4 regions of the Aestuarierythrobacter aquiaggeris genome follow, and region 4 is predicted to be linked to each of the others. Evidence: predicted binding sites of a transcription regulator. Region 4 holds the regulator's gene; each other region holds the start of a gene.
What was found. The regulator LexA, encoded in region 4, represses DNA repair genes until DNA is damaged. The targets are predictions, from matches to a motif close to GTTCCNCNCTTGTTCT.
Positions count from the first base shown of each region.

Region 1: the regulator LexA is predicted to act here: its motif matches at 1,627-1,642, upstream of WFP06_RS08730 (S24 family peptidase).
Region 2: the regulator LexA is predicted to act here: its motif matches at 2,476-2,491, upstream of WFP06_RS07540 (putative DNA modification/repair radical SAM protein).
Region 3: the regulator LexA is predicted to act here: its motif matches at 2,004-2,019, upstream of WFP06_RS01685 (ribonucleoside-diphosphate reductase subunit alpha).

Region 1 covers NZ_JBANRL010000001.1:1,770,906-1,775,117, forward strand. The annotation lists gene WFP06_RS08705 (conjugal transfer protein TraG N-terminal domain-containing protein) at 1-183, shown strand, start outside; gene WFP06_RS08710 (hypothetical protein) at 190-399, opposite strand; gene WFP06_RS08715 (thermonuclease family protein) at 557-1,084, shown strand; gene WFP06_RS08720 (hypothetical protein) at 1,084-1,215, shown strand; gene WFP06_RS08725 (DUF6961 family protein) at 1,212-1,400, shown strand; gene WFP06_RS08730 (S24 family peptidase) at 1,710-2,345, shown strand; gene WFP06_RS08735 (DEAD/DEAH box helicase) at 2,595-4,212, opposite strand, start outside.
Region 2 covers NZ_JBANRL010000001.1:1,534,516-1,538,727, reverse strand. The annotation lists gene WFP06_RS07555 (sodium-dependent transporter) at 1-791, shown strand, start outside; gene WFP06_RS07550 (pyridoxamine 5'-phosphate oxidase family protein) at 847-1,329, opposite strand; gene WFP06_RS07545 (carbonic anhydrase) at 1,526-2,248, opposite strand; gene WFP06_RS07540 (putative DNA modification/repair radical SAM protein) at 2,494-3,738, shown strand; gene WFP06_RS07535 (UdgX family uracil-DNA binding protein) at 3,746-4,212, shown strand, end outside.
Region 3 covers NZ_JBANRL010000001.1:344,928-349,139, forward strand. The annotation lists gene WFP06_RS01675 (serine hydrolase domain-containing protein) at 1-1,000, shown strand, start outside; gene WFP06_RS01680 (hypothetical protein) at 1,008-1,547, opposite strand; gene WFP06_RS01685 (ribonucleoside-diphosphate reductase subunit alpha) at 2,065-4,143, shown strand.
Region 4 covers NZ_JBANRL010000001.1:1,333,325-1,337,536, forward strand. The annotation lists gene WFP06_RS06485 (ComEC/Rec2 family competence protein) at 1-1,479, shown strand, start outside; gene lexA (transcriptional repressor LexA) at 1,539-2,231, opposite strand; gene moaC (cyclic pyranopterin monophosphate synthase MoaC) at 2,374-2,847, opposite strand; gene trpC (indole-3-glycerol phosphate synthase TrpC) at 2,844-3,629, opposite strand; gene trpD (anthranilate phosphoribosyltransferase) at 3,626-4,212, opposite strand, start outside.

The DNA of each region.
Region 1 (4,212 bases), 440 kb from region 4:
GGCGGAGTGCCCGGTTCGCTCGCAGAACCTTCGAGTGAACGTGACGACATAGCGCGCGATGTCGAACGGGTGCAGCAACAGGGTGAGCGACGGGTGGGAAGCGTCAAAGGCTATCTCGACCGAAAGACGCGCGATGCTAAGGGCGCGTCTGCGGAGGCAGCCGACGACGTGAAGGAGTGGTAGCGAGCCTTAGAGGACGAGGTCGTAAACTATTACAAAGGCAACAAATGCGAAGAGCCCCGCAAAGATCAAAATCAGCTTCAGCCGCCCCCACGGGTCAGCCCAGGTCTTTTTCCAGGTATAGGATGTGACGCGGTTCTCGGCGATCGCGCGATCAATTTCGCGAAAGCCTTCCCAGTCCTTGTTGTCCTTGGGTGGCGTGTTTCGAGGTCCGCTCATCGCTTTTTCTCCTTCGCGAGAATAGGAGCCCCCCTCTTCTCCACTCTTCCGGCTGATGTTTGCACGAAAGTAGCTCAAAACTATCGGGAAAGCGAGTTCGCAAGGCTTGGCGATGTTCACGGAAAGTGAAAGAACACGCGATAGTGAAGAGCGGATCATGAGCACGAACGAACCATCAGAACCAAACGTCTTCGACTTCCGCGACGAACTGGTCCGGCAGAAGCGGGACAAGCGGCGCAAACTCTTGCTCCTCATTTTGGGCGGATTGTTCGCTGGGGTTCTCGGGGGCGTGATCGGGATCAATTGGCCCTTCGGTTCCGCTAGCGCCGAGGCGCGAACGACACATACCTTTGGGGTCTGCGGGATGATTAGGAAGACCTGTGTGGTCGATGGCGATACGATCTGGCTCGAAGGCGTGAAGATCCGCGTGGCAGACATCGACACGCCCGAAATCTCGCAACCCAGATGCGACTACGAATACGACCTCGGTATCAACGCACGCGACCGGCTGGTTGTCCTGCTCAACCAAGGCGAATTCTCCGCAGTACCGGTCGGCTATCGTGACGAAGACCAGTATGGCCGCAAGCTGCGTGTGCTGATGCGTGACGGACGCTCTCTGGGCGATCAACTGGTTGCCGAAGGTCTTGCCCGGACCTGGACCGGGCGCCGGGAGCCATGGTGCTGATGCGTGTTTGGCCGGATAGAGACGAACCGCTGGCGAGCGGCAAGAACGAGTGGAAACTGAAGCTTGAGGCCTGGCTTCTCGGCATTCCGATCGCCTTCGGTATCGCGGTAGCTATCTGGTCGCTGTTTTGACACTCAATCGCGACCAGGAATTGTGGGGAATGGCACTCTGGGTCGAGAAGCATCACGGCGATGAAGCCCGTGATTTCATCGTTGCGAAGATCGAGCAGCTGGCCCTTGCGAACGAGCCGGAAGGGGTAAAACTTTGGGAGGAAGTTGCGCGTCGCCTCGAGCAGCTTGGCGAGCGCACTTCTTAATCTTGATTGCATCTCTGCCTTCCGAGCCTTCAGCAGACGCGAGATAGGCCTCTAGCCGTTCGATTGTTCTCCGGCGCGGCCGGCGGCCCATTCGCAAGTCGAGCACGAATCGCGGATCGCCGACCGCGCGTCTGCCAAAACGGGTCGCGGAAATATGATAATCTTTCAGATGCTTTTCGATCCGTTCAAGCAAGGTCATGCCCTTTTCGCTCCGACTCGCAAATCCCTTGTGTTCTTGTTCTGTTCCTACTAGGATCGTATCCGCGAGTCTAGGAAAATTCCTACGATTGAGATTCGAAGGAAAGATAGATGGAACATGTCAGAGAAGAGCTCGACCGGCTGATCCTCAAGGGCGGATATGGCTACGCCTCGATATCGCGGCTGCTCGGTCGCAACCCTGCTTATGTGCAGCAATTCATCAAGCGCGGTTCACCGCGAAAGCTCGATGACGAAGACCGAAAGACACTCGCCTGCTTCTTCGGCGTCGATGAGCAAGTGCTCGGCGGTCCCGCCAACGCGGTCAATGATGGCATGGTCGAGATACCGGTTCTCGATGTCGAAGCATCTGCGGGATTCGGCGCGGTAGCTGCCAGTGAGACCGCACACACCCGGTTCGGGTTCGACGAGCGGTGGCTGCGGCACCTGACGTCGGCCAAGAGCGCGAGCCTGTCGATCGTTGGGGTCAAGGGTGACTCTATGGAGCCTACCCTAAGCGATGGTGACGAGGTTCTGGTTGATGCTTCAGATCACGGATCGCGGTTGCGCGACGGGATCTACGTTCTTCGCTCTGATGATACCCTCGTCGTGAAGCGGATCGCCATCAAGCCGGGTGGCCGCCAGATTACCATTGCCAGCGATAATCCTGCTTACCCGACCTGGCACGACATGGATCGGTCGGAGGTTCACGTGGTGGGCCGGGTTATCTGGTTCGGCCGAGCCTTGTAGCGGAAGGACTTGGGCCGGTAGCCGACTGATTGCTATCGGATCGGCAGACCGCAAGACCGGACATTGTTGCGGGTCAATCGAGCAACGGCCAGGTCTAGGCTTGATGCGGACTTATTCGACAACGGCGCCTCGGCCATGTGAACCTGTCATCCGTCTGCCTAACCAATCTCGACCAAGCCTGAAGACGTCTTGGCGCATACGGTCTGGCGCGTTCGTGATGCAGCTCTAAGGGACGGCAGGCCGTAAACTCTAGGCAGCGATCTCGGTTGCAACTGATGAGAAATAAGACGGATAGGCCGCCAGTGCCGGAAGCATTCCCTCATGCCGGCAGGCCGTGCGCACTCCGTCTCGGTCACGCACATTGTTCCACAAAAACGACAGGAAGTTTGCCACTACACGGTCAGCAAAACCCGACTCCATGAAGGCGATTGCGGCTGGATCGCTGTGCCCGTATTTGATTTGCTTCTGGAGCGTGGAGAAGCCCTTAAAGAGGGTTTCGTCCATCGGCTCGGCGAGGTCGGCGAGGGAGGCGGTAATCATCGCCAAGTCATAGGAAAAGGCCCCTTCGCAGAGAGCGACAGCGCTCTCGACGGTTGCATGATTGCCGCTGACCCGGATGCCCAGCGCCGCCATCTTCGCATGGATATGGTAGAAGGGGCGGCCTGCGACCCAGTCCGCCAATGCCTCGGGCAAAAAACCATCGTCGGACAACGATCGTATGGAAGGGGCGGAGTTCCAAGAGATGATCTTCTCGCCCGCCACTTGCAGTAACTGGTCTACCTCGATCGCATCCCGGAGCGCCGCTGCATTCTCGACAAGCCATGCCTGTAGCTCGGCAATGATCGCTGGCGGCAGCGGTGACTTCCGGATCACGGCCCGCTGGTCGCCGTCGGTGTTCGCAGCGATGGCGGCAGCAATCATCTGGAAAACATCGACGACAGCAGGGCGCATCTCCTCGGGTGCCAGATGATAGGCCAGCGTGTGCGAGGCGAGGTTGGAAACACGCTCCTGACCTTCCTCTTCTAGAAAGGTCATATTCGCGACTAGAAATGCCGCGATGGCTTGGATAGCCCGTGCCCGACGTTCGATAAATTTTCGAAACTCTGCTGTGCTGATGTTCGGCTGTATGTTGAGCGCTTCCTGCACCACCGCCTCAATCCGCGCCTGATCCGCGAAAGCTAGGTCTAGCCATTGAGGCTGAATCGGTTGGACTACTGGCGGCGCGTCACTCTGCCGCTGCACGTAATCGTCGAACAGGCTGAGGATGCTGCTTTTCGTCGGCTCTGACTTCGAGGCGTCTAGTAGTTCCTTCGCCTCATTCCAACGCCACCGGTTTCTATAGTCGTTGCGCTGATCAAATATCGAAGGAGTTGCAAAGATCACACTTCCCTCGGTGTGCATGCCGGCGCGGCCTGCCCGACCCATTAGGTTTTGGAAGTCGCGTACCATAATGCTCTCCGCACTTTGGCGCGTAGACGTGATAATCAGATACTTCAGAGGGAAATTGACGCCCTGCGCTAGCGTGGAGGTGCAGACCACAAATTTGGCCAATCCCACCTTCATAGCATACTCGATTGACAGCCTGAGGCCTTGGGGCGTGTCCGCGTGATGGGCGAATATCCCGAGGCGCGCCGCGTTAGTCGCCACCGCATCGGGTCCTAGATGTGCTTCGGTTAGACTTCTGAGTTTTTCGACCTCCGCCGCATCCGACACATCGACGGGCTTCGGCAAATTTGCGCCACGATCAAAGATGTCGACGGCCCGCCGACAGACGGTCGTCACGCTATCTTTCTTGCCGCAGAAGACCGCGACGCTCCCGTTGCCCACGACGTAGAGCCCGAGAAACAAACCAACTTCGCCGCCCTTT
Region 2 (4,212 bases), 200 kb from region 4:
ATTTCGCTCGCGCGGTATCGTTCATGTTTACGCCCGACTTTAGCAAGATTACTCCGGTTGTGCTGAATGAAGCACTCGGACAAGCGTTGTTCTCGCTCAGCCTCGCGGCAGGCGGATTGCTTACTTACGGCGCCTATGTCGGCAAAGATGTGAACCTTGCTCCCACGGCAGGCTTGATCGCCCTGGCGGATACGACAGTGGCTATTCTGGCAGGGCTGATGATCTTTCCGATTGTGTTTGCGGTCGGGCTTGATCCGGCTGGCGGACCTGCGCTGATCTTCCAGACTTTGCCTGTGGCATTCAATGTAATGCCCGGCGGCGCGTTGGTTGGTTTCGTGTTTTTCATATTGATCTTCTTCGCCGCTCTGACCAGTTCGATCTCGCTGCTCGAAGGGCCGACTGCCTGGACAATCGACCGGTTTGGATGGGGCCGCAAGAAAGCTGCCGTGATCGTTGGTGCGGTGGCGTGGCTGATCGGCGTTGCATGTGCTTTGGGCTACAATGTCTGGTCGGATGTCCGGCTGCTCGGTTTCTGGAATATCTTCGCTGATACCGACATCCTGGACACACTGGACGGATTCACAGGCAAGATTATGTTGCCGCTTGGCGCGCTGCTGGTTTCGGTGTTCGTGGGATGGAAAGCCGATGCAAATATGGTGAAGGCGCAGTCGGGTCTGTCGGACGGTATGTTTGTAATTTGGCGCTTCCTGGTCGCCTGGGCTGCTCCGATCGCGGTGACGCTGGTTCTGGTCTTCGGTCTGCTGCCAGGTCTTCTGGGTAACCGGGCATAAAAATGGGGCCGCATCCCTTGCGGGAGCGGCCCCTCATTGTTGAACCTGATATCGCCTAAAGCGTCGTTTCGGTGTGCTGTTTTTCAGCCTCGTCATGGACATTCATGCCCAGCGCCATCTTCGCCACGTTCAGCAGACCCATGTCGCCATTCCAGATTTCCGCATCGCCCAGGTCCATCCGCAGAAACAGGATGTCCGGATCGTCTTTTCCGCCATCGTACCAGGCTTCGACAAAGTTGTTCCAGAACTGATCGAAGCGCTCCTTGCTGTCTTCGACGCGCAACTTCCCGTGGAACCTGGCAAATATGTCATGACCCTTGCTCTCAAAGGTCGCAGTTGCATCGCCCAGCGCGGCAAACGAACTGTTTTTCTGCGTGAAGAACCAAATCGAGCTGTTGGCGTCTTTATCCAGCTGCGCAGTCATCGGGACGGCGGTCTTGTTGTCGCTATCCAGCTGCAGCATCAGAAAGGATGAAGAGGCCAGTGATTCCCAGAATTCCGTTTTGATTTCTTCGGCATTTGCATCGGCGTATTTCATGATGTCTCCATTGTCTGAGTTTAGTTTACCAACGGGACGGGATGGAGTTTGGTTCCGGCAGTCGTCCCGCGGACCGGCAAACCTGACAGACAGCCGATTATGAACTCACCGGTACACACGCAGAATCTTGCGATTGGATTGGGCCCTGCCAGCTTTGTCAGGAAAAAATCCGTCAACCGGCCGGGCCCGAGAGTGACTAGTCGGCTGGAGCTACCAGCAAGCGGCTACCCAATGGTTGCAGCGAGCGTGAAGTATCTCCGAGCAAATTATACAGCGCGGCAATCTGCGCCCCGCTTGCTGTCATCGTGCCCTTCGACACGTGCCAGTTTACCCCTTCGCTGCAAGGCGGCGTTGTAAGCGAACCCATGTACCGGAAGACAGATATGTCGTCAGGCAGCATATCGTTGATGTCAAACGACACGTCTGTACCGTCTCCCGCTGCGCTTGCGTCGATAATTGTTTGCAGCGCGGGGTTGGCTTCGCCCTCCTCGAACATGATGCCTAACACGCCAAGCTCACCCGCTTCGGTCGCGTGCACAAAATGGCCGACCAGCGGATGACGTTTCCCATCGATCGCGTGTTCGGCAGGCGTGTGGAAGTGGACCTGGATGAGTGCAAACGCCTTGTCGCCGGACATCATGCCCATTCCGGCAGGAAAATCCACCTGGACCTTCTCAGTGCCGAGTTTGACCTGGCCGGTCGTAGATCCATAATTCGTGCTGAGGGATACATTACCGATTGCGTTGGCATTACCCAGGTCGATCGGCGATTGCATCAGGCCGCTGTCACATAATGCGTAATCACTGTTTATCAGCGACCAGCGTTCAGGCATCTGGCCATCGCCGAAAGTCCAATCCTTCGCGCTGGCAACAGGCGAAATAGCCATGGTAATCATGGCGAGTGAGGCGATCAATCTCATGTAAAACTCCGTTCGTTCGATGTGCGAAGAAGTTGCCAGTGGACAGCCTCTTTCGCATTTAGCGAAATATCGTGCCAATCCAGAATTGCGGGCCGGCCATTGCGATACGTCCGACATCGCGAGCATTTGCTCGCCAGAGGGGCCCGGGCCGTATTTCAGAAATGCCCGGTAAGCAGCGTGGTTCCCGAACGAAATAATTTTACTCGCACCTATGCAAGTCATATAAAAGAACATATAAGGAACACATGAAGCAGATCTCGACACTGGAAAAATTGGGAATCCTCGCGGATGCCGCAAAGTATGATGCATCGTGTGCTTCGTCAGGAACCGCGAAAAAGAACAGTCTTGGCGGCAAGGGTATCGGTTCAACCGAAGGCATGGGCATCTGCCATGCCTATGCCCCCGATGGACGATGTATCTCGCTGCTGAAAATTTTGCTTACCAATCACTGCATCTTCGATTGTCATTATTGCATCAACAGGAAAAGTTCGAATGTGCGCCGAGCGCGCTTTACTCCGCAGGAGGTTGCCGACCTGACGCTGAACTTTTACCGGCGCAATTATATCGAGGGTCTGTTTCTTTCTTCGGGCATTATCAAAAGTTCGAATTTTACGATGGAGCAATTGGTAGAGACTGCACGAATCCTGCGCGAAGAACATGATTTTCGCGGGTACATCCACCTGAAATCGATCCCGGAAGCCGATCCCGAACTTGCGTATCAGGCCGGGCTTTATGCGGATCGTGTGTCAATCAACGTAGAACTCCCGACCAAGGCTGGTCTGGCCCGCCTTGCGCCGGACAAGAACTCTCTCCAGATCGAAGGTGCGATGGGCGAAGTGAAGGCTGCAATTACCGAAAACAAGGATGCGCGAAAGCACTTCAAAAATGCTCCGAAGTTTGCCCCGGCAGGACAATCGACACAGATGATTGTTGGCGCGGATGCTGCGTCCGATGCGGATATAGTGCAGAAGGCAAGCTTATTGTACAGCGGGTTTGGCTTGCGGCGGGTCTATTATTCAGCGTTCAGTCCGATCCCCGATGCCAGTGCGGTTTTGCCGTTGAAGCGACCGCCGCTGATTCGCGAACATCGATTGTATCAGTCGGATTGGCTGATGCGGTTTTACGGTTATCAGGCAACGGAAGTTATGGCGGCGACTGACGCTGCGGGGAATTTGCCGCTCGATATTGATCCCAAACTTGCTTGGGCGCTGAAATTCAGGGACGCATTTCCGCTCGATGTAAACCGGGCAGGGCGCGAACAATTGCTGCGCGTGCCGGGCTTGGGCGTGCGGGCGGTGAACCAGATTATTTCAGCCCGGCGTCACCGGACTCTGAGGCTGGACGACGTCGCGAAATTGACAGTTTCAATCGCAAAGGTGCGCCCTTTCATTTGCGCAATCGACTGGCGTCCAACTGCCTTGACTGATCGTGCCGATCTCCGCAATCTGCTCGCGCCCAAGCAGGAGCAGCTTGAACTGTTTGCTGCGTGAGGGCGCTATGATATCTGCGCGCAGTTCCGATACAGCGGCCTATTTCAGCGTGGTGATGCCGGCACCGGACGATTTTTCCCATTGGCGCGAGCGGGCGCGGCAATCAGTCCAGTGCGGGATTGCGCCTGAACGGATAGCGTGGCTGGAAACTGACACGGTGGGTGATTTGTTTGGAGGAGGCAATGAGTTGCCTGAGCCCGATGCTGATGCGCCAATGCCTCGGGCGAGCCGGCGTTTTCTGACGCTGGCAAAAAACGCAGCCCTGCATTCCGACGCTGAGCGTTTTGCGCTTTTGTATCGCCTATTATGGAGGCTCCAATCCAATCCGCGCATCATGGAGGATAAAACCGACAGCGATGTGCGTAGAGTGGAAGAACTGGACCGGACAGTTCGCCGGGACAGTCACAAAATGCACGCATTCGTCCGGTTCCGGTTGATTGAAAGCGGAACACGCGAAGATGACCATTATGTTGC
Region 3 (4,212 bases), 990 kb from region 4:
GGCAACCGGCTACTCGGTCGATAACAATGGCGCCGTTGTCGTCGCGCAAAAAATCCATGCCGATGTGCCGCATGCCGCCGGTGGCCTGCGCGGGACAGTGCGCGATCTGGCGAAATGGGCTGCCGCGCTCCATGGCGGCAAAGTGATCGGTGATGCGTCTTACAAGATGATGATTGCGCCGACAGTTCTGCCTGACGGCAAAACCGAAAATTATGGCTTCGGCATCGCGCCATCCAAATTGCGCGGGGCAGACGCCATCGGGCATAGCGGCGGCATTTTCGGTTTTACGACCGACAGTATCTATCTGCCCGAAGAAGACGTGTTCGTGGCTGTTTTCGTCAATAGCGATGCGCCGCCGGTTGGCGCGGGCACCTTGATGACCCGCGCAGCAGCAATTGCGATCGGCAGGCCGTTTGCAGAATTCACTGCCGTCGATCCCGATCTGGCAGAGCTGGCTGACAAATTCGGCGTGTACCGGATCAATGAAACGGACACCCGCACATTTTATGAGCGCGGCGGCAAGCTGTTCACGATGCGCAGCGGCAATTCCGCAAGCGAGATATTCGCCACAGATGACGGCACATTTTTCTATGGCCCCGATAGCCTGACGTGGTTTCGCATAAGCACCGACAAGGCCGGCCAGCAGGTTATGGAAATGCACCAGAACGGCGCAGATGAGGCAGAGCTTGCCGTATATGAAGGCCCGATTGTCGAGGATGAACTGGCGATTGTGCCGCGCGCGATTCTGGAAACCTATGTCGGCACATATACGACAATTGCCGGGCCAATGGTGGTCACGTTGTCCGATGCCGATGTGCTGTCGGGCAAGCTGGGCGGACAGTCGCCCATTCCGCTCGCTCCACTCAGCGATACCAAATTCAAAGTCACGGCCGTCGATGCGACAGTCACTTTCACTTCGGAAGGTGGTGCGGTGACCGGATTGGTCATCGAACAAGGCGGCCAGCAAATTCCCGGCGAACGTGTATCCGAAGCAGACTAACGCCAGATCACGACTGCCGCTTGCAGCGCCTCGTTTCCGCACCGGAAGCGGGGCGCGTCCAGATGATCTCCAGGACAGGTATTCCGGGTATTGTTCCGCCAGTCGCGATAGCCTCGGGCTGATCGATCGCGAACAAACAATTGCGCGTTTGGGCCAGCCGCCTGATCGCAGACAATGCATTGCCGTAACTGTCATGTCCTGCTGGCAATGATACGAAGCTGCCAGCGGTCCCGCCTGACGGAGGATAGAAAGCGTCATCGGCAAACAATGTGCTGTCGGGCAGATATACCGTATATCTACCGCGCATGATCCATCCGGTCATACTCTTCGAGGGCGTAATCGCTTCCAAGCGTGCGTCAGCCCGGAGCAGAAGCATGGATGTACGGGTCAGAGCCATGATCTCCGGATCGCGGCTTGGATAATTATCGACATAGGTGATCTGCTGGCTGCGACGTTTTATCCAATCCAGGTCCGCACCGCACAGCACGATGATCAGACAAACCAGTGCCAACCGCTTGTTGGTGTTGAACCGGAAGGACGGTTTCAAGAATCGTTACCCTGCATTTGGTGATCAACGGAACAAGCGCCGCGAACGATCCCGAGCAGTAATATTTCACACCCTGATTCGAATGATTCAAAACCCGCCGCGAACACTTTTCCGCAAAAATTTTTTTACCGGATTCATTTCACCCCTTGCGCGATTCAAGACCCTAGGCTTTCCGGCGCGTCGCGGCGTTGCAACAATGTAATACACCCGCGCGCCGTAAGGTTAATGCCGATTTACCCTCTTGCATCGCGATTCCACTTTGAGCACTATGGCTATGGGCCAGACGTTGGGGGACCTACTAGATACTGTTACCGAGTGTGATGCGCCAGATTCGCGTCCTCGGGCAGATTCGGGTGGTCAAACCCCATCATTGCACCCGACCGGGGAAAGAAAGGGGATAAGTTTTTCCCCTCTGCAGGGCCGGCTCATGGTAGGCAGGACAACAGTCCGCCGAATCGAACGAAAGCGGAACAGCGGTGCGGGCAAGCGCGTTGTTCGAACAGGACGGGACGAGTTGATGGAATTCAGAACTGGGGACGATGCGGCGATGGGGCTGGATCAGGAAAACGACACTGCGGTTACAGACAGCCAGGCTGCCAGGACAGTTTCCGGCAGCGCGTCCGATAAAACGCCCAAGGGCAAGAAAGCACAAGCGGCAATGACGATGGATAGAGACGACATGGGTAGCGACGGGCTTGTGGCAGAAAAGGCTGGCGAGGCACTGGCCGGCGCCATGAAACAAGCGGTCAAGGTCGAGGATGACAGCAAGCGCGTAAACGCGCGCCGTTTTGCTGTCGTGACCGATGAAACGCGCGATGCCTTGCTGACCGAATTCGGCAAGGAAACGCTGATCGACCGCTATCTGCTTCCGGGCGAGAATTTTCAGGATCTGTTCGCCCGTGTGGCCGATGCCTATGCCGATGATCAGGAGCATGCCCAGCGGCTGTATGATTATATTTCGCGTTTGTGGTTCATGCCCGCAACGCCCGTGCTGTCCAATGGCGGCACCGGGCGCGGCCTGCCGATCTCGTGCTATCTGAACTCCGTTTCAGACAGCCTCGACGGCATTGTGAACACCTGGAACGAAAATGTCTGGCTTGCTTCCAAGGGTGGCGGCATCGGTACCTATTGGGGCAATGTCCGCGGGATTGGCGAGCCGGTTGGTCTGAACGGCAAGACCAGCGGTATCATCCCGTTCGTGCGCGTGATGGACAGTCTGACGCTGGCAATTTCGCAAGGTTCGCTGCGCCGCGGATCGGCAGCGTGCTATCTCGACGTATCGCACCCTGAAATCGAGGAATTCCTCGAAATCCGCAAGGCATCGGGCGACTTCAACCGCAAGGCGCTGAACCTGCACCACGGCGTGTTGCTGACCGACAAGTTCATGGAAGCGGTCCGCGCGGGCGAGAAGTTTGACCTGCTGTCGCCCAAAACGGGCGAAGTGCGCGCCACCGTCGATGCGCGGGCCCTGTTCCAGAAACTGGTCGAAACCCGTCTGGCAACGGGTGAACCCTATATCGTGTTCAGTGACACGGTGAACCGCATGATGCCCAAGCATCACCGCGAGCTCGGCCTCAAGGTTTCGACCTCCAACCTCTGCAGCGAAATCACGTTGCCGACGGGCATCGACCATCTCGGTAATGACCGTACGGCGGTATGCTGCCTGTCTTCGCTCAATCTCGAGAAATGGGATGAGTGGAACGAGGACAAGACCTTTATCGAAGATGTCATGCGGATGCTCGACAATGTCCTGCAGGATTACATCGACCGTGCGCCGGCCGAAATGGCCCGTGCGAAATATTCCGCCATGCGCGAACGCAGCGTGGGCCTGGGCGTCATGGGGTTCCACTCCTTCCTCCAGTCCAAAAACATTACGCTAGAAGGATCCATGGCGAAGGTCTGGAACCTGAAGATGTTCAAACACATCAGCGGCAAGGCCGAAGAAGCCTCGCTGATCCTGGCCAAGGAACGCGGCCCCTGTCCCGACGCGGAAGAAACCGGCGCGATGGAACGGTTCAGCTGTAAAATGGCGATCGCACCGACCGCATCGATCAGCATCATTTGCGGCGGCACCAGCGCGTGTATCGAACCAATTCCGGCGAATATCTATACGCACAAGACGCTGTCAGGCAGCTTCGTAGTAAAGAACCCCTATCTGGAAAAACTGCTGCGCGATAAATCGAAGGATTCGACCAACGTGTGGAATTCGATTCTCGAAAATGGCGGCTCGGTCGCGCATCTCGATTTCCTGAGCGACGAAGAAAAGGCCACCTTCAAAACCAGTTTCGAAGTCGATCAGCGATATTTGCTCGAATACGCCGCCGACCGCGCGCCATTCATCGATCAGGCACAAAGCCTCAACCTGTTTATCCCGGCCGATGTGGACAAGTGGGATCTGGCAATGCTGCATTTCCAGGCATGGGAAAAAGGCATCAAGTCGCTTTATTACCTACGCTCGAAATCGATCCAGCGCGCCGGTTTCGCCGGCGGTTCGGGGGGCGGTGTGGAAGCCGATAACACTGCCGAAGCCGCAAGGATCGAGCTTGCGGCGGTAGCACCGCAGACCGATTACGAAGAATGCCTCAGCTGCCAATGATGTGGCTTGGCATCTTCGGGCCGCGATGCGGTTACCGGTCAGGCTCGAAAAACCGCGGGAAGTAACCCT
Region 4 (4,212 bases):
GAGAGCGGCCTTCTGGCCCCCCTTCAGCGGTTTCTGTCCGCGCATGTGCGGCGCAATCTGGATGGCTCGGCCGGGTCGATCGCTGCAGCTTTCGCGTCAGGTGACCGGGGAGCAATTTCAAATGCCGATGAAGAAGCCATGCGCGATGCCGGGCTTACACACCTGCTTTCCATCAGCGGTTTGCACGTCAGCGCCGTGATCGCCGGCGCATATTATGTGGCCATAACCCTGCTGGCGCTTTGGCCATGGTTGGCGCTGAGGGTGCGGTTGCCGCTTGCTGCGGCGGCCTTCGCGGCATTGGCCGGCATCGGGTACACGCTTCTGACTGGATCGGAGGTACCGACAATCAGAAGCTGCGTCGGAGCTGTCCTGATCCTCATCGCATTGGCGATGGGGCGTGAACCGCTTTCACTGCGAATGGTATCGGTTGCCGCACTGTTTGTGCTGCTTCTGTGGCCGGAAACGCTGGTGGGGCCGAGCTTTCAAATGAGCTTTTCAGCAGTCATCGCGATCATCGCACTTCACAATTCGGAACCTGTCAGGCAATTCCTTGCCCCTCGTGAGGAGCGTTGGATCTCGCGAACCGGGCGGCGGGCGTTTATGTTGCTTGTCACCGGGTTGGTGATCGAAATAGCGTTGATGCCAATCGTCATGTTCCATTTTCATCGGGCCGGGCTTTACGGCGCACTTGCCAACGTAATCGCTATTCCGCTGACAACCTTTGTCTCTATGCCGCTTATCGCGATTGCCCTCACTTTAGACATTGCAGGGATTGGCGCCCCGTTTTGGTGGCTAGCGGGTAAATCGCTCGATCTGATGCTGGCTATTGCCCACTTCACTTCCGCACAACCCGGCGCGGTTAAACTGGCGCCGCATATGGGCACGGGCCTATTTGCGCTGTTTTTGGCGGGATCGCTATGGCTTGCCCTGTGGAGGGGGAAGGGACGACTGTACGGGCTTTTCCCCGTTTTGGCGGGTGCAATCGGGGTATTCAACTTGTCGGCCCCGGATGTGCTGGTGTCGAGTGATGGGCGCCATGTCGGGATCGCAGGGGAAGGGGATATACTGCTGATGCTGCGCGATAGTCGAAGCAGTTATGCCAGCGATAACCTTCAGGAAATGGCAGGTCTTTCGGGCCAGATTATCGCTCTCGATCGCTGGCCTGGGGCGCGGTGCAGCAGAGATTTTTGCACGATCACCATCGTGAGAGAGGGTAAAGCGTGGTCAATTCTGATGGCCAGAAGCAAGGACCTAGTTGAAGAGAGCGCATTGGCCGCTGCTTGCGAGGCATCCGATATCGTGGTTGCAGACCGCTTTCTTCCCCGCAGTTGCCAGCCCAAATGGCTCAAGGCCGATCGCAGGACCCTGGCACAATCGGGCGGATTAGCCCTCTTTCTGGGAAAACAACGCATCGACCGGGTCAGCGACACGCAGGGCCGACACGGTTGGTGGCAACCCTGGGAACCGGGCAAACGCTAATCAAGCCAAAGACTGCCGGCCAGCAGGCCTGACGCGGCCACCGACACAAAACGGTACCTTTAGTGATAGCGGCGGAGCAATCCCGCCAGCTTGCCCTGAACTTCCACTTGCCCGGGTTCGTAAATTTGCGGCGAGTAGGAGGAGTTGGCCGGGTCAAGACAGATTTTGCCACCTTCCTTACGCAGATATTTCAACGTGGCTTCGGTGTTATCGACCAGAGCGACAACGATTTCGCCGTCGCGCGCTGTATCGGTGCGTTTCACCAGCGCGAAATCACCATCGAAAATACCCGCTTCGATCATTGAATCGCCTGAAACTTCCAACGCATAATGCTCACCAGGGCCGAGCAGAGCAGCAGGAACAGGAAGGCTCGTATGATCTTCAAACGCTTCGATCGGGGCCCCCGCCGCAATCCGGCCATGGAGTGGTATCTCGATCACATCATTTGCAGGCTGCGGCCGATTGGCCAACGGCGGCACAATCTTGCGTCCGATCACATCATTTGCTGCAACCGATCCCGCTTGCCCCGCACTCGCATCCTCTGGCTGTTTCAAAACTTCCAGAGCGCGCGCACGGTTGGGTAGCCGCCGGATAAAGCCCCGTTCCTCGAGCGCCGAAATCAGACGGTGCACACCTGATTTTGACTTGAGATCCAGCGCATCCTTCATCTCCTCGAAAGATGGCGAAATGCCCGTTTCTTCAAGCCGTAACTGAATAAAACGGATTAATTCGTGCTGTTTGGCAGTCAGCATAATCGGGTCGCTCCCTGGTTGCCCGCATCAATATCCGCACCCTGACGCAAACAGGTCAGCTAGTGAACGAATGAGGAACAAGTAAGCAACATTTTGAAAAGTGTCAAGCGGACGGGGCACAATGCTGATTATTCTGAGCGAACTAGCCGCTTCTGTGCCAGTCGCCCGATTTGCCGCCGGTTTTATCGCACAGCCGAAGGTTGCCGATCGTCATGGATTTATCGACCGCTTTCACCATGTCGTAAATTGTGAGTAATGCGATCGATGTTGCTGTCAAAGCTTCCATTTCGACGCCTGTTTTGCCGGTCAGCTTCACGGTGGCCGCGACGATAATCCCGCGCTCGTCCGAACGGAAATCGATCACGACAGAATCCAGCGCGAGCGGATGGCACAGGGGTATGAGGCGAGCAGTATCTTTTGCAGCCATGATACCGGCGATACGGGCGGCTGCCAGCACGTCGCCCTTCGGCGCGTCGCCATCGGTAATTGCAGATAGTGCCTTATCGGACATATCGATCCTGCCTTCGGCAACAGCGCTCCGCAATGTCTCGGCCTTGCCGCCGACATCGACCATGCGCGCATTGCCGGAGGCATCGAGGTGGGTGAGCCTGCTCATGATGCCAGCAAAGCGCGGGTTGCGGTTTCGAGATCCTGATGCCGCATCAAACTTTCCCCAACAAGAAAACAGCGGACCCCGGATCCTGACAACCGAAGGAGATCCGCATTGTTCGATATCCCGCTCTCACCGACCAGAATGGTGCCTTCAGGTGCCAGCGATGCAAGTTTTTCCGTAATCGTCAAATCAGTTTCGAATGTCTTCAAATTACGGTTGTTCACGCCGATCAAACGCGTTTCGAGCTTTGCAGCACGTTCCATTTCAGCCGCGTCGTGGACTTCGACAAGAACATCCATTCCAGCTTCTGTTGCAGCGCACTCAATCTCGCGCATTTGGTCATCGTCCAGCGCAGCGACGATAATCAGGATGGCATCCGCACCAATTGCCCTGGATTCGACAACTTGCCATGGGTCCACCATGAAATCTTTCCGCAGAACCGGAAGACTGCAAGCCTTGCGGGCTTCGATCAGATAATCTTCATGCCCTTGAAAGTATTGCGAATCCGTTAGAACCGACAGGCAGGCTGCACCGCCACGCTCATAGCTTGCGGCGTGACCAGCGGGGTCGAAATCCTCCCGGATAAGGCCTTTGGAGGGTGACGCTTGCTTGATCTCGGCGATCAAACCGAAGCCGCTGCGGGATGCGGCGGCAAGCGCAGCGGTGAAGCCGCGCGGTTGCCCCTGCTCACCAGCTTGCTGTTCCAGACCGGCACGCGAAAGCAGCCGTTTCCTGATCGCTACTTCGGAGCGTTTGGTTGCGCAGATTTCTTCGAGTTTGTTCATTTGACCGACTTGATCCAGCAATCGAGAAGAGTGTTGGCGAGCCCCTTGTCCAGCGCTTCGGCAGCCTCTTCGACACCATCGGGCCAGCTTTGCACTTCGCCTGCCACCATCAATGCAGCGGCGGCGTTAAACAGAACGGCATCACGGTACGGACCCGGTGCACCCATGAGCAAAGCGCGCAGTGCGGCCGCATTATGGGCGGCATCGCCGCCACGGATCGCTTCGACCGGTGCGCGTTGCAGCCCGGCCTCAGCTGCATCCATGCGCTTCATTTCGAAATCGTTGCCACTGACGTCTGCCATTTCGTTTCCGCCGGCGAGACTAAGTTCGTCCAGACCTTCATCACCCGATACGATCAGGGTGTGTCCCGTGCCGAGCTGTGCCATTGCGCCGGCATATATGGGCACATAAGCTGGCCTCGCTATGCCGATCAGCTGGTTGCTGACACGAGCCGGGTTCGAAAGTGGACCCATCAGATTGAAAATTGTCCGTTTGCCGATTTTTTGCCTGATCGGCTGGATCCTGCCCATTGCCGGATGGTGGTTTTTTGCAAACAGAAAACAAATGCCGAGATCACCCAACG